3 regions of the Buttiauxella sp. AC038 genome follow, and region 2 is predicted to be linked to each of the others. Evidence: predicted binding sites of a transcription regulator. Region 2 holds the regulator's gene; each other region holds the start of a gene.
What was found. Region 2 encodes Fur, which represses iron uptake genes when iron is present. Its sites were predicted from a motif close to ATAATAATGAGAACNACTATCAA; they were not measured.

Region 1 (7,912 bases), 3.2 Mb from region 2:
ATTTTCGCGACTTTCAGATCGTCAATGTCAGCGCCATCGTTGTGTTCAGCGTTAGCAATGGCAGATTCCAGAACTTTCTTGACCAATACCGCAGCTTTCTTGTTGGTGAAGGTCAAAATTTCCAGTGCCTGCGACACTTTCTTACCGCGAATAAGGTCTGCAACAAGGCGAACCTTTTGAGCAGAAGAACGAGCGTGGCGATGTTGAGCTAAAGTTTCCATCTCTTCCTCCTACTTATTTCTTCTTGGCTTTTTTATCAGCAGCATGGCCGCGATAAGTACGTGTCGGTGCAAATTCACCCAGTTTGTGACCGACCATTTCGTCGGAAACAAATACCGGAACATGCTGACGACCATTATGGACAGCGATGGTCAAACCGATCATGTTAGGAAAGATCGTTGAACGACGGGACCAAGTGCGCAGGGGCTTCTTGTCACCGCTTTCCACCGCTTTCTCTACCTTCTTCAGCAAGTGCAGGTCAATAAAAGGACCTTTCTTGAGAGAACGTGGCATGGCTTATCCTCTAAAATTATTTGCTACGGCGACGTACGATGAATTTATCAGTACGCTTGTTGCTGCGGGTCTTCTTACCTTTGGTCTGAACGCCCCACGGAGTTACCGGGTGCTTACCAAAGTTACGACCTTCACCACCACCATGTGGGTGGTCGACTGGGTTCATCGCAGTACCGCGAACGGTAGGACGAACACCACGCCAGCGTGCAGCACCTGCTTTACCCAGAACGCGGAGCATATGCTCAGAGTTACCGACTTCGCCCATGGTTGCACGGCAGTCAGCTTCGACTTTACGCATTTCACCAGAACGCAGACGCAGGGTAACGTAAGCACCATCACGTGCAACGATCTGCACATAGGTACCAGCAGAACGTGCAAGCTGACCGCCTTTACCTGGTTTCATTTCTACGTTATGAACGGTAGAACCAACCGGGATATTGCGCATCGGCAGGGTGTTACCTGCTTTGATTGCAGCATCAACGCCAGATTGAATCTGGTCGCCAGCTTTCAGGCCTTTAGGGGCCAGGATGTAACGGCGTTCGCCATCTTTGTACAGAACCAGTGCGATATTCGCAGAACGGTTCGGATCGTACTCAAGACGTTCAACAACTGCCGGGATACCATCTTTGTTGCGTTTAAAGTCAACAATACGATAAGCCTGCTTGTGACCACCACCGATGTGACGAGTAGTGATACGACCATTGTTGTTGCGGCCACCGGATTTGCTGTTTTTTTCAACCAGCGGAGCAAATGGTTTGCCCTTATGCAGCTCAGGGTTGACCACTTTAACTACGTGGCGACGACCCGGAGATGTCGGTTTACATTTAACAACTGCCATTGTTTTTCTCCTCCGACTTACTCAGCGCCGCCGACGAAGTCCAGATTCTGGCCTTCCTTCAGGGTGACGTAAGCTTTTTTCCAGTCGCTACGACGACCGATACGCTGTCCATGACGCTTAGTTTTACCTTTAACAAGCAAGGTATTAACGCCTTTAACTTCAACTTCGAACAGTTTCTCAACAGCAGCAACGATCTCTGCTTTGGTCGCGTCTTTTGCAACTTTGAGAACGATGGTATTAGTTTTTTCCATCGCCATAGATGCTTTTTCAGATACGTGCGGCGCGCGCAGTACTTTCAGCAGACGTTCTTCACGGATCATGCCAGCATCTCCTCAACTTGCTTAACTGCATCAGCAGTCATAACGACTTTGTCGAAGGCGATCAGGCTAACTGGATCGATTGTTGCTGCGTCGCGCACGTCAACCTTATGCAGGTTACGCGCAGCCAGGAACAGATTCTCATCCAGTTCGCCAGTTACGATCAGCACATCTTCCAGGGCCATGTCTTTCAGTTTCTGAGCAAGCAGCTTAGTTTTAGGCGCTTCAACAGAGAACTGTTCGACAACGATCAGACGATCCTGACGTACCAGTTCGGACAGAATGCTTTTCAGCGCTCCGCGGTACATCTTTTTGTTAACTTTTTGACTGTGGTCCTGCGGGCGAGCAGCGAAGGTTACGCCACCGGAACGCCAGATCGGGCTCTTGATAGAACCTGAACGCGCACGGCCGGTACCTTTCTGGCGCCACGGCTTTTTGCCGGAACCAGTTACTTCAGCACGAGTCTTCTGAGCACGAGTACCTTGACGGGCACCAGCTGCATAAGCAACAACAACCTGGTGTACCAGCGCTTCGTTAAAATCACGACCGAAGGTAGTTTCGGAAACAGTCAGCGCGCTTTGCGCGTCTTTCAATACTAATTCCATTGCTATCTCCTCACGCCTTCACAGCTGGTTTAACAATAAGGTCGCTACCGGTTGCACCCGGAACTGCACCCTTAACCAGCAGCAGGTTGCGCTCAGCGTCAACGCGTACTACATCCAGGCTCTGAACAGTTACACGTTCGTTGCCCAGTTGGCCTGCCATTTTCTTGCCTTTGAACACTTTGCCCGGAGTCTGGTTCTGACCGATAGAACCCGGAACGCGGTGAGACAAGGAGTTACCGTGTGTAGCGTCCTGGGTACGGAAGTTCCAGCGCTTAACGGTACCTGCGAAACCTTTACCTTTAGAGGTGCCAGTTACGTCAACTTTTTTAACTTCAGCAAACAGCTCAACGCTAACATCTTGACCTACAGTGAACTCTTCGCCTTCTGCAAGACGGAATTCCCAAAGGCCACGGCCAGCTTCTACGCCAGCTTTAGCGAAGTGACCAGCTTCCGGCTTAGTTACACGGCTAGCTTTTTTAGCGCCAGTGGTAACTTGAACAGCACGGTAGCCATCGTTAGCCAGGTCTTTGACCTGAGTAACACGGTTTGCTTCTACTTCGATCACGGTTACTGGGATAGAAACGCCGTCTTCAGTGAAGATACGGGTCATACCCAATTTTTTACCGACTAAACCAATCATTGTTTCAACCTCTCAATCGTCAATGACCTGATTAACCCAGGCTGATCTGCACGTCAACACCAGCAGCCAGATCCAGACGCATCAGAGCATCAACGGTTTTCTCAGTTGGCTCAACGATGTCAACCAGACGCTTGTGAGTGCGAATTTCGTACTGATCACGCGCGTCTTTGTTGACGTGCGGAGAGATCAGAACGGTAAAGCGCTCTTTGCGGGTCGGCAGCGGGATCGGACCACGTACTTGCGCACCAGTGCGCTTAGCAGTCTCGACGATTTCCGCAGTTGATTGATCAATCAGACGATGATCAAACGCTTTAAGACGGATACGGATTCTTTGGCTCTGCATGAGACCATAGCTCCAATTATTTTATAGACGAAAAAAATCACTACTCACACCCATTACGATTGATGGGGGAGTGTAATCGTTCATACATAGTTCCCCAATTGGGAACATTGTCGACAGTAGCTTCACTGCCAGGCTCGTATTGAGCCAGCCGTCGATTAAGACAGGCCCGCGCATTATACGTAAATCTGCCCCTTAATCAAGCCATGGATACGAATTAAACAATCTTTTATGCAAGGGTACGGCACACCTTCAACTCGAGATGCAAAATTGACTAGCCATAGAATCTTCCCTGGAGGGCTGCTCGCGCCTGAATAATCTTCATTTTGTTTTCACATGTATATTAATTTAGTGTTGAAAATCATCTCACTGCAGAGTCATCAATGGCTATGTCTACATCCCCTACCCTATTCGAACTTCCCTTTTTCACTCTCTATATTGGGCTTTTACTACGGCTAGCCTGGATAGATTATCGATGCATGTTGCTCCCGGATAATCTGACTTACTCCTTGTTATGGTCTGGGTTACTGTATCAGCTGTGTTTTATACCCGAGAATTTAGCAGCATCAGTGCTTGGCGCCATTTGCGGGTATCTCAGTTTGTGGGGGTTGTACTGGATTTATTTTTACTGGCGAAAGTGCGCGGGCATCGGCTACGGAGATATGAAGCTTTTGGCTGCCTTAGGAGCATGGCATGGATGGCAGAGTTTGGGGTGGATTTTGTTCACAGCCTCATCAATGGGCCTGTTTGCGGTCTTAATATCAAAGTTATTAAGAAAGAAGAGAATTTCACTGACTACCACTCCGCTACCCTTTGGCCCATACCTTGCGATAGCGGGTGGTTCAGCAGGATGGATATATTCCTCCTTCCCGCTGTTTAAAGAACTCAATTTCCTTCTTTGATTTGCGACTGAATATAATTCTGCAAACCAATTTTAGAGATGAGATCTAATTCAGTTTCCAACCAGTCGATATGGTGCTCTTCCTCTGCAAGAATTTGGATCAGCATATCTCGACTGACATAGTCATGAATGGTATCTGCGTAAGCAATGGCTTCACGCAAATCTTTGGCACCTTCCATTTCTAATTTAAGGTCAGATTGAAGCATTTCTTCGACATCTTCACCAATATGGAGCTTGCCTAAATCTTGCAAGTTTGGAATGCCTTCGAGAAATAAAATACGCTCGATGTACTTATCGGCATGTTTCATTTCATCAATGGATTCGTGGTACTCAACTTCGTTGAGGCGCATCAGGCCCCAGTTTTTGAACATTCTCGCATGGAGAAAATACTGATTTATCGCGACAAGCTCGTTTCCCAATAATTTATTGAGATAATTTATTATCTTAATATCACCTTTCATTTTTTACTCCCTCCGCTTCCACTACATGAAGCGTAGATGTAGCACGGAGTAAGTCAAAAAAAGTGACCGTCTTAGGCAATCTCTTTAAATTCTGGGATCTGCAATAGCTCTTCTTGCATGATTTCTCGTGCTGCGCGAATGCATTTGCCACATTGGTTTCCCACTGGCACAAACTTGCGAAGCTGCTGGAAAGATTGTGGATGAAACTGGCGCACTGCCTGCCGAATTTTTTTATCACTTACACCATTACACAAACAAACGTACATAAGCACTCCCGTTCAAATTACGCGCAAAGTGTAAATGAGAATAGTTATGATTACAATAGCACACGCATATTGCTTAAGTGAGTAAGCGGCAAAAATAGCAAAAAAAAGAGCGCCTGAGCGCTCTTTTTTCATACAAAGGTATCAGCGATTAAGCGATAACTTTAGCAACAACACCCGCGCCTACAGTACGGCCGCCTTCACGGATTGCGAAACGCAGACCGTCGTCCATCGCGATTGGGTGGATCAGGGTAACAACCATTTTGATGTTGTCGCCCGGCATTACCATCTCAACGCCTTCTGGCAGTTCGATGGTGCCAGTCACGTCAGTTGTACGGAAGTAGAACTGTGGACGGTAGCCTTTGAAGAACGGAGTATGACGGCCGCCTTCATCTTTGGACAGGATATAAACTTCTGACTCGAACTGAGTGTGCGGCTTGATAGAGCCTGGCTTAGCCAGTACCTGACCACGTTCGATATCTTCACGTTTAATACCACGCAGCAGAACACCAACGTTCTCACCAGCACGGCCTTCGTCCAGCAGTTTGCGGAACATTTCAACGCCAGTACAGGTTGATTTCACGGTATCTTTGATACCAACGATTTCAACTTCTTCACCAACTTTAACGATACCGCGCTCTACACGACCGGTAACAACAGTACCACGGCCGGAGATGGAGAATACGTCTTCGATTGGCAACAGGAACGGCTTGTCGATAGCACGTTCTGGTTCCGGGATATAGGTATCCAGGTAGCCAGCCAGTTCGATGATTTTAGCTTCGTAATCCGCGTCGCCTTCCAGTGCTTTCAGCGCTGAACCACGTACGATTGGAGTATCGTCGCCTGGGAAGTCGTACATAGACAGAAGTTCACGAACTTCCATTTCTACCAGTTCCAGCAGCTCTTCATCATCAACCATGTCGCATTTGTTCAGGAACACGATGATGTAAGGAACGCCAACCTGACGACCCAGCAGGATGTGCTCACGAGTCTGTGGCATTGGGCCATCAGTCGCAGCAACAACCAGGATAGCGCCGTCCATCTGAGCAGCACCGGTGATCATGTTTTTAACGTAGTCGGCGTGCCCTGGGCAGTCAACGTGCGCATAGTGGCGAGTCGGGGTGTCATATTCAACGTGGGAAGTGTTGATGGTGATACCACGAGCTTTTTCTTCTGGTGCGTTATCGATCTGGTCGAAAGCACGAGCAGAACCACCGTAGGTTTTAGCCAGAACGGTAGTGATTGCTGCAGTCAGAGTGGTTTTACCATGGTCAACGTGGCCGATAGTACCGACGTTGACGTGCGGTTTTGTACGTTCAAATTTTTCTTTAGACACGGCTATATTCCTTACTGTTGCGCTCTCCCCTCAAGGAGAGAGCACGGGATCAATGTTTTTTAAAACTCTGGGCTTATTTGCCGCGAGCTTCGATTACGGCCTGAGCAACGTTGTTTGGCGCATCATCATACTTCAGGAATTCCATGGAGTAAGATGCACGACCTTTGGTCAGTGAACGCAGTTGAGTTGCGTAACCGAACATTTCAGACAACGGAACTTCAGCGTGAATCTGAACGCCAGTAGCGTTAGATTCTTGACCTTTCAGCTGACCACGACGACGGCTAAGGTCACCGATAACGTCACCGGTGTTCTCTTCCGGAGTTTCGACTTCAACCTTCATGATAGGCTCAAGCAGAACTGGTTTCGCTTTCTTAAAGCCATCTTTGAAGGCAATAGAAGCGGCCAGTTTAAACGCCAGTTCAGAGGAGTCAACGTCGTGGTAAGAACCGAAGTGCAGACGCACGCCGAGATCTACTACTGGATAACCCGCCAGAGGACCAGACTTCAGCTGTTCCTGGATGCCTTTATCAACAGCAGGGATGTATTCCGTTGGGATCACACCACCTTTGATGTCGTTGACGAACTCGTAACCTTTCGGATTCGAGCCCGGCTCCAGTGGGTACATGTCGATAACAACATGACCGTACTGACCACGACCACCAGACTGCTTAGCGTGTTTACCTTCAACATCGGTAACTTTCGCGCGAATCGCTTCACGGTAAGCAACCTGAGGTTTACCAACGTTAGCTTCAACGTTGAATTCACGTTTCATACGGTCAACGATGATGTCGAGGTGAAGCTCACCCATACCAGCGATGATAGTCTGGTTAGTTTCTTCATCAGTCCATACGCGGAATGATGGATCTTCTTTAGCCAGACGACCCAAAGCCAGACCCATTTTTTCTTGGTCAGCTTTAGTTTTCGGTTCAACAGCGATAGAAATTACCGGTTCAGGGAATTCCATACGCTCCAGAATGATCACATTGTCCTGATCACACAGGGTATCACCGGTAGTCACTTCTTTCAGACCAATAGCTGCAGCGATATCGCCCGCGCGAACTTCTTTGATCTCTTCACGTTTGTTAGCGTGCATCTGAACGATACGGCCCAGACGCTCACGCGCTGATTTCACCGGGTTGAACACGGTGTCGCCAGAGTTAACAACGCCAGAGTAAACGCGGAAGAAGGTCAGGTTACCAACAAACGGGTCAGTTGCGATTTTGAACGCCAAAGCAGCAAACGGCTCGTTGTCGTCTGAGTGACGAACAGCCGGAGTGTCTTTACCGTCGTCCAGCATACCGTTAATCGCAGTAACGTCAGTTGGAGCTGGCAGATATTCAACAACCGCATCCAGCATCGCCTGAACACCTTTGTTCTTAAATGCAGAACCACAGGTAACCAAGATAATTTCGTTGTTCAGTACGCGCTTACGCAGAGAAGTTTTGATTTCTTCTTCAGTCAGCTCTTCGCCACCAAAGAATTTCTCCATCAGTTCGTCAGAACCTTCAGCAGCGGCTTCAACCAGTTTCTGGCGCCATTCTTCGGCCAGTTCCTGCATATCAGCTGGGATCTCTTCGTATTCGAAGGTCACGCCCTGATCGGCTTCATTCCAGTTGATGGCTTTCATTTTCACCAGGTCAACAACACCGGTGAATTTCTCTTCCGCGCCGATTGCCAGTTGCAGAGGCACCGGAGTTG
Region 2 (7,912 bases):
AACGGTGAGTTCGCTGAAGGGACTGCGTGCCTGCGTGCGAAAATCGATATGGCTTCGCCATTTATCGTGATGCGTGATCCGGTGATTTATCGTATTAAATTTGCCGAACACCACCAGACTGGTAATAAGTGGTGCATCTACCCAATGTACGACTTCACCCACTGCATTTCCGATGCGCTGGAAGGCATTACACACTCGCTTTGTACGCTGGAATTCCAGGACAACCGTCGTTTGTACGACTGGGTGTTGGATAACATCACAATTCCTGCGCATCCGCGTCAGTACGAGTTCTCTCGCCTGAATCTCGAGTACGCCATCATGTCTAAGCGTAAGCTTAACCTGCTGGTGACTGAGAAGGTTGTAGAGGGTTGGGATGACCCACGTATGCCGACCATCTCTGGTCTGCGTCGTCGTGGTTATACCGCCGCTTCTATTCGCGAGTTCTGTAAGCGCATTGGTGTGACTAAGCAAGACAACACCGTTGAAATGGCATCTCTGGAATCTTGTATTCGTGATGACCTGAATGAGAACGCACCACGCGCTATGGCTGTTCTCGACCCGGTTAAAGTTATCATCGAAAACTTCCCTCAGGGTGAAGTTGAAATGGTAACGATGCCTAACCATCCTAACAAACCAGAGATGGGTAGCCGTCAGGTGCCGTTTAGCCGTGAGATCTATATCGATCGTGCTGACTTCCGTGAAGAAGCCAACAAGCAATATAAGCGTCTGGTGTTGGGCAAAGAAGTACGCCTGCGTAATGCATATGTGATTAAAGCCGATCGCGTTGAGAAAGATGATGCAGGGAATATCACCACGCTGCATTGCTCCTACGATCCGGACACATTAAGCAAAGACCCAGCTGATGGCCGTAAAGTTAAAGGTGTGATTCATTGGGTGAGTGCAGAACATGCATTGCCTGTTGAGATTCGCCTTTATGACCGCCTTTTCAGTGTTGCAAACCCAGGGGCTGCAGAAGATTTCCTTGCAACGATTAACCCGGAATCACTGGTTATCAAACAAGGCTTCGTCGAACCAAGTCTGCAAAATGCCGAAAAAGGCAAAGCGTATCAGTTCGAGCGCGAAGGTTATTTTTGCCTGGACAGCCGTTATGCAACTGCCGAAAAACTGGTATTTAACCGTACCGTTGGCTTGCGTGATACTTGGGCGAAAATGGGCGAATAGTCCCTTTTTACTAGGTCAATATCTGACAAAAACGCCGCAAATTGCGGCGTTTTTTTTCGCTTTATAATCATTTGCTTAAATATATCTTCACATTCGCGTTGCGAATTAATGTTATTTACACTTCTTCCTCTCTACTTTTTATGGTCAACCTCGGAACATTAAAAATTCTTATTTTAATTATGTGAGCGCTCTCATATGGAGTTTTGTATTTTATAAATAGTAATTATCAAGATAAAACTCTTGTGTCGTTATTTGTTACAAATGCTCATAAATTATGTGCTCTCTGTCATAATATCGGAATGAACTCTTACAAAGTCATTGATAATTCGCGTCGCGAAAAATAGTCTTAAGGGCAGCAGTAATGCGGGCAAATATTCATAACCGCTTTAGCCGTTAGGCATTTTTACTTTTTTTCGCCATAAGGCGTCTTTTAACGTCCGGCGATTATTGATACGTCAAAGAGGAATAATATATGCGTACGTTTAGTGGCAAACGTAGTGCACTGGCGCTTGCAATTGCAGGTGTCACGGCTCTTTCAGGACTTGTAGTCATCCCTCAGGCAAGCGCAGCAGGCTTTGTTGATGACTCGACTCTGACCGGTGGTGTTTATTACTGGCAGCGTGAGCGTGACCGTAAAGATGTTACGACTGATAAATATGAAACTAACCTTGCGCATTCCACCTGGAACGCCAACCTGGACTTCCAGTCTGGTTTCGCCGCTGACATGTTCGGTCTGGATATTGCGGCCTTTACTGCTATCGAAATGGCAGAAAATGGTAACAGCGGTCACCCGAACGAAATCGCATTCTCCTCTGTAAACAAAGCTTACGACGAAGATTACTCAGGTGATAAGAGCGGTATTAGCCTCTATAAAGCCGCAGCTAAATTCAAATACGGCCCGGTTTGGGCACGTGGCGGTTACATTCAGCCAACCGGGCAAACCTTGCTCGCACCACACTGGAGCTTCATGCCTGGTACTTACCAGGGCGCTGAAGCCGGTGCAAACTTTGATTACGGCGATTCTGGTGCGCTGAGCTTCTCCTACATGTGGACCAACGAGTACAAAGCTCCATGGCACCTGGAAATGGACAAGTTCTATCAGAACGACAAAAAAACCAAAGTTGAATATTTACACTCTCTTGGCGCGAAGTATGACTTCAAAAATGATTTCATTCTCGAAGCGGCATTTGGGCAGGCTGAAGGCTACGTTGATCAGTATTTCACCAAAGCAAGCTATAAGTTTGATATCGCGGGCAGCCCGTTAACAACCAGCTACCAGTTCTACGGTACGCGTGACAAAGTTTCAGATGGCAGCGTTAACGATCTGTACGACGGCACTGCATGGTTGCAGGCATTGACTCTCGGATACAGAGTGGGTCAGGTTGATTTGCGTCTTGAAGGAACTATTGTTAAGGCCGATGGCCAGCAAGGTTACTTCCTGCAGCGTATGACCCCAACTTATGCATCTTCAAACGGTCGTCTTGATGTGTGGTGGGATAACCGCTCTGACTTCAACGCCAACGGTGAAAAAGCAGTATTTGCAGGCGCGATGTATGACCTGAGCAATTGGAACCTGGCAGGTTGGGCAGTGGGTGCTTCTTATGTGTACGCATGGGATGCTAAACCAAGCTCTAAACCAACCACTGACGGTTACTACGATGCTGATAATCGCCTGAAAGAATCTGCGTACAGCCTTGATGCGTTGTACACCGTTCAGGATGGTCGTGCGAAAGGCACGCTGTTCAAACTGCACTTCACTCAGTACGACAACCATTCAGACATCCCAAGCTGGGGCGGTGGTTACGGCAACATCTTCCAGGATGAGCGCGACGTGAAATTCATCGTCATCGCACCGTTCACCATCTTCTGATTCGAATCCGGGCGTGAAAACGCCCGGTTTTCTTAAGGATATCAAACATGAAAAAAATCGTTCTGACTGTGGTGATGGCGTTAGGTTTAAGTGCGTGTGCGCAGCAACAACCTAAAACGGCTCCGGAAGACACAAAACTAAAACAAGCGTATAGCGCCTGTATTAACACCGCAGAAGGCAATCCGGATAAAATTCAGGCCTGCCAAAGCGTATTGAATGTGTTGGCTCAGGATAAGGAACACCAGGAGTTTGCGAAGAAAGAAACGGTTCGTACCCTGGATTACCAGAACTGCATTCAGGCAACACGTACCGGTAATGACCAGGCCGTGAAAGCAAAATGCGATAAAATCTGGCAAGAGATCCGCGCCAACAATAAGTAATCGCTGTATTCAGGCAATAAAAAAACCGATGAGCTTCCTCACCGGTTTTTTTATTGCCTGACACCCAACTCTGGGTGCCGGAGGTGCAGATTACTTTTCGCTGATTTCGTGTGCGTTTTCGTCGGTACGGCAATCACCTTCAGCACAATGACCATAAAGGTACAGGCTGTGGTTAGTCAGACGAATACCATGACGTGATGCGATTTCACGCTGACGGGCTTCGATTGAATCATCGCTGAATTCAATTACTTTGCCGCAGTCCAGGCAAATCAGGTGGTCATGGTGATGCTGCTGTGTCAGTTCGAATACGGATTTGCCGCCTTCGAAGTTATGGCGCGTCACAATGCCTGCATCATCAAACTGGTTTAGTACACGATAAACGGTGGCGAGACCAATCTCTTCGCCCATATCAATCAGACGTTTATATAAGTCTTCCGCACTGACGTGGTGGTTCACCGGCCCCTGCAGCACTTCAAGGATTTTTAATCGAGGAAGCGTGACTTTCAGGCCGGCCTTCTTTAATGCGGTATTATTGTCAGTCATGCGGAAATTGTCCTGTTGCTTAACGATTCGCTCGGAGTCAGGGTGAGCGTTAAGATGAATGCGTCTCATTATAGAACTGCCCCTTCTAAATGGGAACCGCAAGTATTATGCATAACCAAGTTAAAAAATTGCGGTTGAGTCGCGATTTGATGGCCTTGATAGCTATTTGTCAGGAGTTCATTGTACAGGGACAAGCTGAAAAGTTAAAAATTTGTAGCAATTATTTTAATCGGAAATAACTATCAATGTGGCGAAACCCAATAGTCTCGCCACATTGATGCCCATCGCCCTTGAATATGCAGGTTTATTGCCAGCCTGCATCTTAAAGTAGCCAGGGTTTAGAATCAGGCGTTGATGATATCAGCCAGGTTGAGCTCATCAGAAACTTGTTTAACCCATTTCTGAACGCGTTCAGCAGTCAGTTCTGGTTGACGGTCTTCGTCAATCGCCAGGCCAACAAAGTGGTCATCGTCTGCAAGACCTTTAGATGCTTCGAAATGGTAACCCGCAGTCGGCCAGTGACCGACGATAGCTGCACCGCGCGGCTCAATGATGTCGCGGATAGTGCCTAATGCGTCACAGAAGTATTCTGCGTAGTCTTCCTGGTCACCGCAACCAAACAACGCTACCAGTTTGCCATTGAAATCAACTTCTTCCAGAGTTGGGAAGAAATCGTCCCAATCACACTGGGCTTCGCCGTAGTACCAGGTTGGAATGCCGAGAAGCAGAATGTCGAAGCCTTCCAGGTCTTCTTTGCTGCTCTTAGCAATGTCATGCACCTCAGCAACATCTTTACCGAGCTGTTTTTGAATCATTTTCGCGATATTTTCGGTGTTACCAGTGTCGCTGCCGAAAAAAATGCCTACGATTGCCATGAGTAAAATAACCTCTTGATACTTAATGGTATGGTGGCTGCTATTTGGCCACAGATAGGGCAATCATAGCAGAACACTTCGTGGTGCGGAAACTGCTATCGCCCCGGTGTGCACAGACTGCAAAATCGCATACCAGGACATAGCACTAAAACTAACTGAGATGTTGCTTCAGTTGTTCGAGAAGTATCTCTTCAATCAATTCACTACGACTGATATTGCGCGCTTCAGCCAGCTGATTGAGAGCATCTACCGCATCGTTATTGAGCTTTAGCTCCACTCGCTTCAGGCCGCGTACTTTATCGCGCTTGAGTTGGTTGCGTTTGTTGATACGCAATTGCTCATCACGCGTTAGCGGATTGGTTTTTGGTCGCCCCGGGCGACGCTCGTCCGCGAACAGATCTAATGTAGTACGGTCCGTTTGTTCTTTTGCCATGATTAGACTACTGACAGGGAATTCAGGTGGCACGGAGCGGGGTGCTCTGGCGCAATTTAGCGCGCAATCATACATCAGCATGGCTTGCGCGCCAACGCGTTAGCCACATCTTGCGGCCAGTCGGTTTGTTTTTAATCAGTTTGCCGCTGTTGTGTCGATAAAACGATGGATTGCGCGCAAAACAGCATCAGGTTTTTCTGCGTGAACCCAGTGTCCGGCACCTGCAACCACATGAGCACGCGCCTGAGGGAACTGTGAAAGCAACTGGCTACGATGCGATTCATTGACATAAGGAGATGCGCCGCCGCGAATAAATAGCGAGGGTTCATTCCATGCAGGAATGTTTTCCCAGCCGACAATATTCTCATATTGCTCCCACAGCACCGGCACGTTGAATTTCCATTCGCCATCGGCAAAGGATTTTAGCAAGAACTGAATAACACCTTCTTCATCAAGATGCTCGCGCATCACGGTCGCGGCCTGCTGCCGTGTTTTAACGCAAGCGGCGCTGACGGCATTTATTGCAGTGAAAATTTCATCGTGGCGGCGCACCTGATAATCCACCGGTGCAATATCAATCAGTACTAATTTGTCGATACGCTCTGGGGCAATCGCCGTCAAAGCCATCGCCACTTTGCCACCCATTGAATGGCCAATAATAATGGCTTTCTCAAAGTCATATTCATCGAGCGTTTCGACGACATCCTGCGCCATAGCAGGGTAGTTCATCTCAGAGCTTTGTGGTGATAAACCGTGGTTGCGCAGATCGATTTGCAGCAACGTATGATCCTGCCCAAGGTCACGGGCCAGCACGCCCAGGTTATCAAGGCTACCAAAAAGACCGTGAATAAGGACGATGGGGGAATTACTAGTCGATTGTTGCGCAGTTTGCAGGCGAGCATTCAATTTCATGGCAAAGTTCTTTTTTTACTTCGTGCGGTTAGGGTATCATAACGGCATCCTGCCGCACTGCCGCAAATTTCCAGTTTAGTCTGACTTTGTGGTGTGACAAAAGCTTGGCTCTACCCGAGGTTGGGATTTGTCCTTATAATCCCAATTACTTGCATTCAGAAAAGATATCGCACTGGATTAAGATGAAAACAATTGAAGTTGATGACGAGCTCTATCGCTATATTGCCAGCCACACGCAGCACATTGGTGAAAGCGCGTCCGATATTTTACGGCGCATGTTGAAATTTACCGCCGGCCAAACCCCAGCTACACCTGCAATTACCGGCCAGACAGGCGCAACTGCTGCACCTGCTCCGGAAGCCAAACCCGTAAATAAAGCACGCGATCGCGTTCGTGCGGTTCGTGAATTATTGCTGTCCGATGAATATGCGGAGCAAAAGAAAGCGGTTAACCGTTTCATGATGGTGCTTTCAACTCTGTATACACTTGATGCTCAAGCTTTTGGTGAAGCGACTGAATCGCTGCATGGTCGTACACGTGTCTATTTTGCAGGTAATGAACAGACGTTGCTGCAAAATGGAAACCAGACCAAACCTAAGCATGTTCCAGGAACGCCATACTGGGTTATTACTAACACCAATACTGGCCGTAAATGCAGCATGGTCGAACACATCATGCAATCAATGCAGTTCCCGGCGGAATTGATTGAAAAGGTTTGCGGCACAATTTAACACCTCGCGTCAGAAGGAAAGGCCAATGGCTAACCACCCTCGTGCAGGACAACCGGCACAACAGAGCGATTTGATTAACGTAGCCCAACTGACGGCTCAGTATTATGTACTGAAGCCCGAAGTGGGGAATAGCGAACATGCGGTGAAGTTCGGAACATCCGGTCACCGTGGTAGTGCGGCACGTCAAAACTTTAACGAGCCTCACATTCTCGCAATTGCTCAGGCGATTGCAGAAGATCGTGCAAAAAATGGCATTACCGGGCCGTGCTATGTGGGTAAAGATACCCACGCGCTGTCTGAACCTGCGTTTATCTCCGTACTGGAAGTGCTGGCTGCGAACGGTGTGGATGTTATTGTGCAGCAGGCGAACGGCTACACGCCAACGCCAGCTATCTCTCACGCCATTCTGATGCATAACAAAAAGGGTGGCGCGCAGGCTGATGGCATCGTTATTACGCCTTCGCACAACCCACCGGATGACGGTGGTATCAAATACAATCCACCTAACGGTGGCCCGGCTGATACCAACGTCACCAAAGTCGTAGAAGATCGCGCTAATGCATTGCTGGCCACAGATCTGAAAGACGTGAAACGTATCTCTCTTGATCAGGCGTGGAAAAGTGGCCACGTACAAGAGCAAGATCTAGTGCAGCCGTTTATTGAAGGGCTGGTGGATATCGTAGATATGGCCGCCATCCAGAAAGCAGGCCTGAAACTGGGTGTTGATCCACTCGGTGGTTCCGGTATCGAATACTGGCAGCGTATCGCGAAGCACTACAATCTGGATCTGACGATTGTTAACGATCACGTTGATCAGACCTTCCGCTTTATGCACCTCGACAAAGATGGCGCGATCCGTATGGATTGCTCGTCCGAATGTGCGATGGGAGGCCTGTTAGCGCTGCGCGATAAATTCGACCTGGCTTTCGCCAATGACCCGGATTACGACCGCCACGGTATCGTCACGCCAGCTGGCCTGATGAACC
Region 3 (7,912 bases), 680 kb from region 2:
TGGGCGCATGATTTCTACAAAAACGGATAGCGGCTACATGGTTTGGAATCGTCGGGCTTTCGAAGATAGTGCCGGGAAGATGTATTCATTTATAACTTTATCTTCTTTCCCACTCTCCGGTACATATGCATCTTTAAGGACATATCAGATATTGTCAGAACAAGAAAAAGTTTGGACGATTAAAGAAGTGACTGAAAATAGTCCACTATAAAATGGGAAAAGGCGCTATCAAGCGCCTTTGAAAGTTGAGAGTTCATCTTCAATGCTTCGAATGGAGCTCATGGGGCTATGCACTGGCAATACGTGATAAGCACGAACCCGCCTTATGCGGTTCTGCTCGAGAGTGACAGTTTTATAAAAGTGAAATTATTTCAATTGGATACAAAAGTTGATTTCAATCTACTCGTGAGTATTTCATTTCGCTGACAATCCCTCTTTGTGGCTTTTTTTATGGAAGGGAAAGTGAAGAATTTTAATTTCAGATTCAGCGGGTCTGGCCTGGTATTAATCGTGATTGCCTGTACCGTAATATTATCTGGATGTGTTAAACGTCAACCAAGCACCCCTTTGTTGCAGCCTCTAGAATGGCGTGCCTGCCCACAGGTTCAATATCCAGCCAGGGCACATGCAACGAAACAAGAAGGTATTGTTCATGCCGTAATGCATGTCGATTCTGGCGGGAAAGTTACTTCAGTGGACACATCAGGTGATGAGTTATTTTTCCGTGAGACTGTAAACGCACTTAAACGGTGCAAGTTTCCTGAAGGAACGGCAGCACAAGTCTGGAGAACGGTGACATTTAAACTGCAAGGCGGTGCTTCAATTGAATACCCATCACCTAAAGAAGTGGATGATTTATTAGGTGATCTTTCATCGAGCGAAGATCATAACAAATTAAATAGTGAGGTTGGGAGTTACGCTGGCGAGATTAAAACGGCAATAGAGAGCAAGTTTTATGATCACGTTTCATTTAATGGAATGACCTGCTATGTCCGAGTTAATCTGGCACCTGATGGCTTACTCATGGTAATCAGAGCAGAGCGTGGTGACGCTTCTTTGTGCCAGGCCGCCCTAAAGGCAGCCAGTCAGGCTCATATACCAGCACCACCAAATAAGGCTATATATGAAGTTTTCAAAAATGCGCCATTAGATTTCAAACCATAAGATTTAAACAAACTATAAAAGTGGATTAAGTCATTCCTCTTCTGAACGTGTTGGGTAAGAAGAGGAATATTGATGAAGTTAATTGCGTCTGAAAAGCTGATTATTTTTCATATAAGCGTTCGAGCTTGAAGCACTGCGCTCCTTTATATAAGCACTCATCATAAATACGGTAACCGATATGTTGAGCAACGCGAATTGAAGCCGGGTGATGCTTCACAATAAGGCACACGGTTTTGGATGGCGAAAACGAATCGACATACCAATGGTGTGCGGCATCGGCAGCCTCTTTTGCAATCCCGCAGCCCTGGGCCGCGCGCGTAATGACCCATGAAGCTTCAGCGCACTTATCAAACGCTTCATCAACGTTGCGATGAAAATTAGCCAGCCCCGTTTCCCCTAAAAAAACACCATCAGATTTTTGGAAGATGGAGAAGATCCCGAATCCAAATGTTGACCAGTGCCCGATGTTTCTCAAAATACGATTCCATCCTTCTTCCGGTGTAAACCCTGGAGAATTGGTCACATGGAAAATTTCAGGGTCCGCATACATGGGCAACCACACATCAAAATCTGCAATGGTTTGAGGACGTAAAATTAATCTTTCCGTTTCAATGATTGTCATTAATTTATCTTTTACGTTTTTATCCAAAAAAACAGGGCTTTCTAGTCTAAAAAGTAATCCCATCTCGCTTTCATTACCCAGCCTCGACGTTCTGAGTAAAGGGCTAAAAGCATGACTTCTAGCCTGGGGGTAAACTCATTCAGCAGCCGTTTCACCAGGCATACTTTTCAAAGCTTCAAGATCAATCTCAGCATCGTTTGTTTCCAGCAGTTGCGTTAACAAAAGAAGGTTATTGAATTCATTTAAAAGTATCTCAGCGTCAGTCTTCAGGGGAGTATCAGCCGCATCTAAAGCTGCATTGATTGCTTTTCTGACGTTCTCAAGCATTTCATTCATACCGCCATTTTTACCAATGGTCAGTAACAATGCTCCTATAAGCAAAGATTGAGCTTCGACTTTTGCCGCCAGTTGCTTGGCTTCGGCATCCATTTTAGAAATTTTTGCTATCACACCCAGTATCAAGTTTTTCATTAAAGCCCCATTTCTAGCCAGATAACCCCTAAACAAAATAAGGGTGAGATTTATTTGATGAAAATGAAAATAGCCTAAGTTGTGACTGTGCACCACTCCGCCGGGTGAACATCATGTGCCTGACGTTTATTAGAATGCGCATGTATGCATTGGCGATGAACATCATCGTGCTCACTGGAGCTACCAATCGCATAAATCGGTATTCTCTATACATCTTTTACTTTCTATCACCTAAGCTTTCTTATTCCAGTTAAATTCTCTTAATTTCATTGGGTTAAATAGCTCATTTCACCGCCTGCAAGACTTTCAGCAGGGTCTATCCTTAGTTAAGACGCCTAAAAATAGCGCATTTCGTGAATACCCCTGTTATCAGGATGTTGTATTGATAATAGTTATCATTAACATAGGGTATTGGCCTTTGGGCGGCAAAACATAAAGAGGTGAACTATGGATGTGCAAACCGGTAGCTTCGATCCCAGTGAGTTTGCCTGGAAGGGACTGACGTTAACCCCTGATGCTGTGGCTCATATTCGCAAACTGGCCAGCCAGCAGCCGGATTTCCTCGGTGTACGTTTGGGCATTAAACAGACCGGGTGCGCGGGTTTCGGCTATGTGCTGGATACCGTCAAAGAGCCTAAATCTGACGACCTCCTATTTGAAACGGACGGTGCAAAGCTGTGGGTGCCACTTTCAGCAATGCCGTTCATCGACGGAACGGAAGTCGATTATGTGCGCGAAGGATTAAACGAAATATTCAAATTCAACAACCCGAAAGCACAGCACGAATGCGGCTGTGGTGAAAGCTTTGGGGTGTAGGCGGGATTATGTCACGTAATACTGAAACGTCTGAAGAAGTGCAAACCTGGGCGGGTGGCCACTCTTATAAAGAAGGCTTTTTCACCCAGTTGAAAACCGACGAAATGGCTCACGGCATCAATGAGGATGTGGTGCGGGCAATCTCTGCGCGGCGTAATGAGCCTGAGTGGATGCTTGAGTTTCGTCTGAGTGCATATCGCGCCTGGGTTGAGATGGAAGAGCCGCACTGGCTGAAGGCCCATTACGATAAGCTGAACTATCAGGATTACAGCTACTACTCGGCACCGTCGTGCGGCAGTTGCGATGATAATTGTGAATCGCAACCCGGCGCGGTCCAGAAGCCTGGTAGCAACGCTTATCTGACCGGTGAAGTGGAAGAGGCATTTAAACAGCTCGGTGTTCCGGTGCGTGAAGGCTCGAATATCGCCATGGATGCGATTTTTGACTCTGTTTCTGTGGCGACCACGTACCGTGAAAAACTCTCTGAACAGGGCATTATTTTCTGCTCTTTTGGCGAGGCCATTCATGAATTTCCGGAGCTGGTGCAGAAATATCTTGGCACCGTCGTGCCGAGTAACGATAACTTTTTTGCGGCCCTCAACGCAGCAGTGGCATCCGACGGGACGTTTATTTATGTGCCGAAAGGTGTGCGTTGCCCGATGGAACTGTCCACCTATTTCCGTATCAACGCTGAGAAAACAGGCCAGTTCGAACGTACCATTTTAGTGGCCGACGAAGGCAGTTACGTCAGCTATATCGAAGGGTGCTCGGCACCGGTGCGCGACAGCTACCAGCTTCACGCCGCAGTGGTGGAAGTCATCATCCATAAAGATGCTGAAGTGAAATATTCCACGGTGCAAAACTGGTTCCCGGGCGACGGCAACACTGGCGGCATTCTGAACTTCGTGACCAAACGCGCCTTGTGCGAAGGGGCGAACAGCAAAATGTCCTGGACGCAGTCTGAAACCGGCTCGGCGATCACCTGGAAATACCCAAGTGTGATTCTGCGCGGCGATAACTCGATTGGTGAGTTCTTCTCGGTGGCACTGACGGCAGGGAATCAACAGGCCGATACCGGCACCAAGATGATTCATATTGGTAAAAACACCCGCTCGACCATTATCTCGAAAGGGATCTCCGCCGGGCACAGCCAGAACAGCTATCGCGGCCTGGTGAAAATTATGCCAACGGCGACAAATGCCCGTAACTTCACCCAGTGCGATTCCATGCTTATTGGGCCGGACAGCGGCGCGCATACTTTCCCGTATGTTGAATGCCGCAACAACACCGCCCAGCTTGAGCACGAAGCAACTACATCGCGCATTGGTGAAGACCAGCTGTTCTATTGCCTGCAACGTGGGATAGCCCAGGACGATGCCATTTCAATGATCGTCAACGGGTTCTGTAAAGACGTGTTCTCAGAGTTGCCGCTCGAATTCGCGGTGGAAGCACAAAAACTATTAGCGATTAGCCTTGAGCACAGTGTTGGTTAAGGATTAAGGGAAAATTATGCTGAGCATTAAAGATTTACAGGTAAGCGTTGAGGACAAAGAGATCCTGCGCGGTTTGAGCCTTGAAGTGAAACCCGGCGAAGTGCACGCCATTATGGGGCCGAATGGCTCAGGGAAAAGTACGCTTTCCGCAACGCTTGCCGGGCGTGATGACTATGAAGTCACCGGGGGTGAGGTTCATTTTAAAGGCAAAGACCTGCTGGAATTATCACCTGAAGATCGCGCAGGCGAAGGCATCTTTATGGCGTTTCAATACCCGGTGGAAATTCCCGGCGTTAGCAACCAGTTCTTCTTGCAAACCGCGCTGAATGCGGTGCGAGAGTATCGAGGCCTTGAAGAACTCGACCGTTTTGATTTTCAGGATTTGATGGAAGAGAAGATCAAACTGCTGAAAATGCCGGAAGATTTGCTGACTCGTTCGGTGAACGTGGGTTTCTCTGGCGGTGAGAAAAAACGCAACGATATTTTGCAGATGGCGGTTCTTGAACCTGAACTTTGCATTCTTGATGAGACCGACTCCGGGCTGGACATTGACGCCTTAAAAATCGTGGCGGAAGGGGTTAACTCCCTGCGTGATGGCAACCGTTCGTTCATTATCGTTACTCACTACCAGCGTATTCTTGATTACATCAAGCCTGATTTTGTTCATGTGTTGTATCAGGGGAAAATTGTGAAATCGGGTGATTTCAGTCTGGTGAAACAACTGGAGGAGCAGGGTTATGGCTGGCTTACCGAACAGCAGTAACGGCAACGCCCTGCAACAGTGGCACCACCTGTTTGAAACGCAGGGCGAGAAACGCAGCAAAGAAGCTCAGGAACATATGCAGCAAATGCTGCGCCTGGGTCTGCCGACTCGTAAACATGAGAACTGGAAATACACCCCGCTTGATGGGCTGCTCAATAACCAGTTTGTCTTGCCTGCACCAGAGGCATTAACTGAGATTCAACGCGATGCGCTGGCGTTGTCAGTGGATGCGTGGCGGCTGGTGTTTGTCGACGGGCGCTACAGTGCGCAATTGAGTGACGACTTAACCCAAAGTGGTTTTGAGGTGACGGTTGACGAAGCGCGCGACTCGCTACCGGCGGCAGTGCAGGGCGAAGTGTTCTTGCATTTGACTGAAAGCCTGGCTGAAACGGTGACCCACATTCGCGTGGCGCGTAATCACAGCCCGACGAAACCACTGTTGCTGATGCACATTAGCCGGGGCAGTGAGCAGGGCGAGATGAATACCGCTCATTATCGCCACCACTTGTCGCTTGGCGAAGGTGCTAAGGCAACGGTGATTGAGCATTACGTCAGCCTCGATGAGCACGCCCATTTTACCGGGGCGCGTTTTACGGCTGAAGTTGGTGCAAACAGCCAGTTGCATCACGACAAAATGGCTTTTGAAAATGCTCAAAGCTACCACTTTGCCCATAATGATTTAATCGTTGGTCAGGATGCGACAGTTGAAAGCAACAGCTTCTTGCTGGGGGCTGCGGTATTACGCCACAACACCAGTTCGCAATTAAACGGCGAGAACACACAACTGCATATGAACAGCCTGGCGTTGCCAATCAACAACGAAGTGTGCGACACCCGCACCTGGCTTGAACATAACAAGGGCTACTGTAATAGCCGCCAGTTACATAAAACTATCGTGCGTGACAAAGGTCGTGCGGTATTTAACGGTATGATCAAAGTGGCGCAGCACGCGATTAAAACCGACGGGCAGATGACCAACAATAACCTGCTGCTGGGGCGACTTGCGGAAGTGGACACCAAGCCGCAACTGGAAATCTACGCCGATGATGTGAAATGCAGCCACGGTGCCACGATTGGCCGTATTGACGACGAACAGATGTTCTATCTGCGCTCACGTGGGATCAAAGAACAAGCCGCACTTCAGATGATTATTTTTGCCTTTGCCGCGCAGCTTACGGAAAGCATCAGTGACGGGGCATTAAAACAGCAGGTGCTGGAGCGTATCGGCCAGCGCTTTGCAGGAGGCGTTGCATGAGTTTTTCCATCGAACGGGTGCGTGATGATTTCCCGATTCTGAGCCGGGAAGTGAATGGGCAGCCGCTGGTCTATTTAGACAGTGCTGCCAGTGCGCAAAAACCACAGGCGGTGATTAATGCCGAACTGGATTTTTACAGCCATGGTTACGCGGCGGTGCATCGCGGTATCCACACGCTGAGTGCAGAAGCCACCCAGCTGATGGAGAACGTGCGTAATCAGGTTGCAGGCTTCATTAATGCACGAACCCCGGAAGAAATTGTCTTTGTTCGCGGGACAACCGAAGGGATTAATCTGGTTGCTAATAGCTGGGGGCGCGCCAATATCCAGTCCGGGGATAACATCATTATTTCCGCGATGGAGCATCACGCCAATATCGTGCCATGGCAAATGCTCTGCGAGCAGACGGGCGCTACGCTGCGCGTTATTCCGCTCAATCAAGATGGCACCTTGCAGCTTGATGTGTTCCCGACGTTGATTGATGAGCGCACAAAACTGTTAGCGATTACCCAGGTTTCCAATGTGCTCGGCACCGAAAACCCGGTACGTGAAATGATTGCTACCGCGCATCAGGCAGGCGTGAAAGTGCTGGTGGATGGCGCCCAGGCGATTATGCACCACGCCATTGACGTGCAGGCGATGGATTGCGATTTCTATCTTTTCTCCGGCCACAAAATTTATGGGCCGACCGGGATTGGTGTGCTGTATGCGCGCGAGGAGATCCTACAAAACATGCCACCGTGGGAAGGGGGCGGGTCGATGATCGCAAGCGTTAGTCTGACAGAAGGCACCACGTATGCCGCAGCGCCGTGGCGTTTCGAGGCTGGCACACCTAATACTGCCGGGATTATCGGGCTGGGAGCGGCTCTACGCTACGTGGAGAGCCTGAATCTTGCCGAGGTCAGTGAGTATGAGTACTCGCTAATGCGCTACGCTCAGCAGGCACTACAGGCGGTTCCTGATTTGACCATCTATGGCCCTGAACATCGTCTTGGGGTTATCGCCTTTAATCTTGGTAAGCATCATGCTTATGACGTGGGCAGCTTCCTTGATAACTACGGCATTGCAGTGCGCACCGGCCACCATTGTGCGATGCCGCTGATGGCGTTCTACAAAGTGCCAGCAATGTGCCGCGCTTCATTTGCTATGTACAACACCGAAGAAGAAGTCGACCGCCTGGTGGCAGGTTTACAGCGCATTCATCGCCTTCTGGGCTAACAGGGAGAAAGCCATGGCTACGTTGCCAGATAAAGATAAATTGCTGAAAAACTTCAGCCGCTGTAGCAACTGGGAAGAGAAATATCTCTATATTATTGAGCTGGGTGCGCG

Region 1: the regulator Fur is predicted to act here: its motif matches at 4,916-4,938, upstream of bfd (bacterioferritin-associated ferredoxin).
Region 3: the regulator Fur is predicted to act here: its motif matches at 2,640-2,662, upstream of sufA (Fe-S cluster assembly scaffold SufA).

The regions. Positions count from the first base shown of each region.
Region 1 covers NZ_CEEDCQ010000001.1:421,167-429,078, reverse strand. Annotated here, with positions in the region: gene rplV (50S ribosomal protein L22) at 1-221, opposite strand, end outside; gene rpsS (30S ribosomal protein S19) at 235-513, opposite strand; gene rplB (50S ribosomal protein L2) at 530-1,351, opposite strand; gene rplW (50S ribosomal protein L23) at 1,369-1,671, opposite strand; gene rplD (50S ribosomal protein L4) at 1,668-2,273, opposite strand; gene rplC (50S ribosomal protein L3) at 2,284-2,913, opposite strand; gene rpsJ (30S ribosomal protein S10) at 2,945-3,256, opposite strand; gene AC0IXI_RS01985 (prepilin peptidase) at 3,637-4,155, shown strand; gene bfr (bacterioferritin) at 4,139-4,615, opposite strand; gene bfd (bacterioferritin-associated ferredoxin) at 4,687-4,881, opposite strand; gene tuf (elongation factor Tu) at 5,030-6,214, opposite strand; gene fusA (elongation factor G) at 6,288-7,912, opposite strand, start outside.
Region 2 covers NZ_CEEDCQ010000001.1:3,627,989-3,635,900, reverse strand. Annotated here, with positions in the region: gene glnS (glutamine--tRNA ligase) at 1-1,182, shown strand, start outside; gene chiP (chitoporin ChiP) at 1,655-3,052, shown strand; gene chiQ (ChiQ/YbfN family lipoprotein) at 3,100-3,432, shown strand; gene fur (ferric iron uptake transcriptional regulator) at 3,523-3,975, opposite strand; gene fldA (flavodoxin FldA) at 4,320-4,850, opposite strand; gene ybfE (LexA regulated protein) at 5,002-5,283, opposite strand; gene ybfF (esterase) at 5,419-6,195, opposite strand; gene seqA (replication initiation negative regulator SeqA) at 6,378-6,926, shown strand; gene pgm (phosphoglucomutase (alpha-D-glucose-1,6-bisphosphate-dependent)) at 6,952-7,912, shown strand, end outside.
Region 3 covers NZ_CEEDCQ010000001.1:2,947,340-2,955,251, reverse strand. Annotated here, with positions in the region: gene AC0IXI_RS13980 (hypothetical protein) at 1-211, shown strand, start outside; partial or broken gene AC0IXI_RS13975 (energy transducer TonB) at 451-789, shown strand; partial or broken gene tolA (cell envelope integrity protein TolA) at 847-1,164, shown strand; gene AC0IXI_RS13965 (GNAT family N-acetyltransferase) at 1,265-1,849, opposite strand; gene iraP (anti-adapter protein IraP) at 1,922-2,257, opposite strand; gene sufA (Fe-S cluster assembly scaffold SufA) at 2,705-3,073, shown strand; gene sufB (Fe-S cluster assembly protein SufB) at 3,082-4,566, shown strand; gene sufC (Fe-S cluster assembly ATPase SufC) at 4,583-5,329, shown strand; gene sufD (Fe-S cluster assembly protein SufD) at 5,304-6,584, shown strand; gene sufS (cysteine desulfurase SufS) at 6,581-7,801, shown strand; gene sufE (cysteine desulfuration protein SufE) at 7,815-7,912, shown strand, end outside.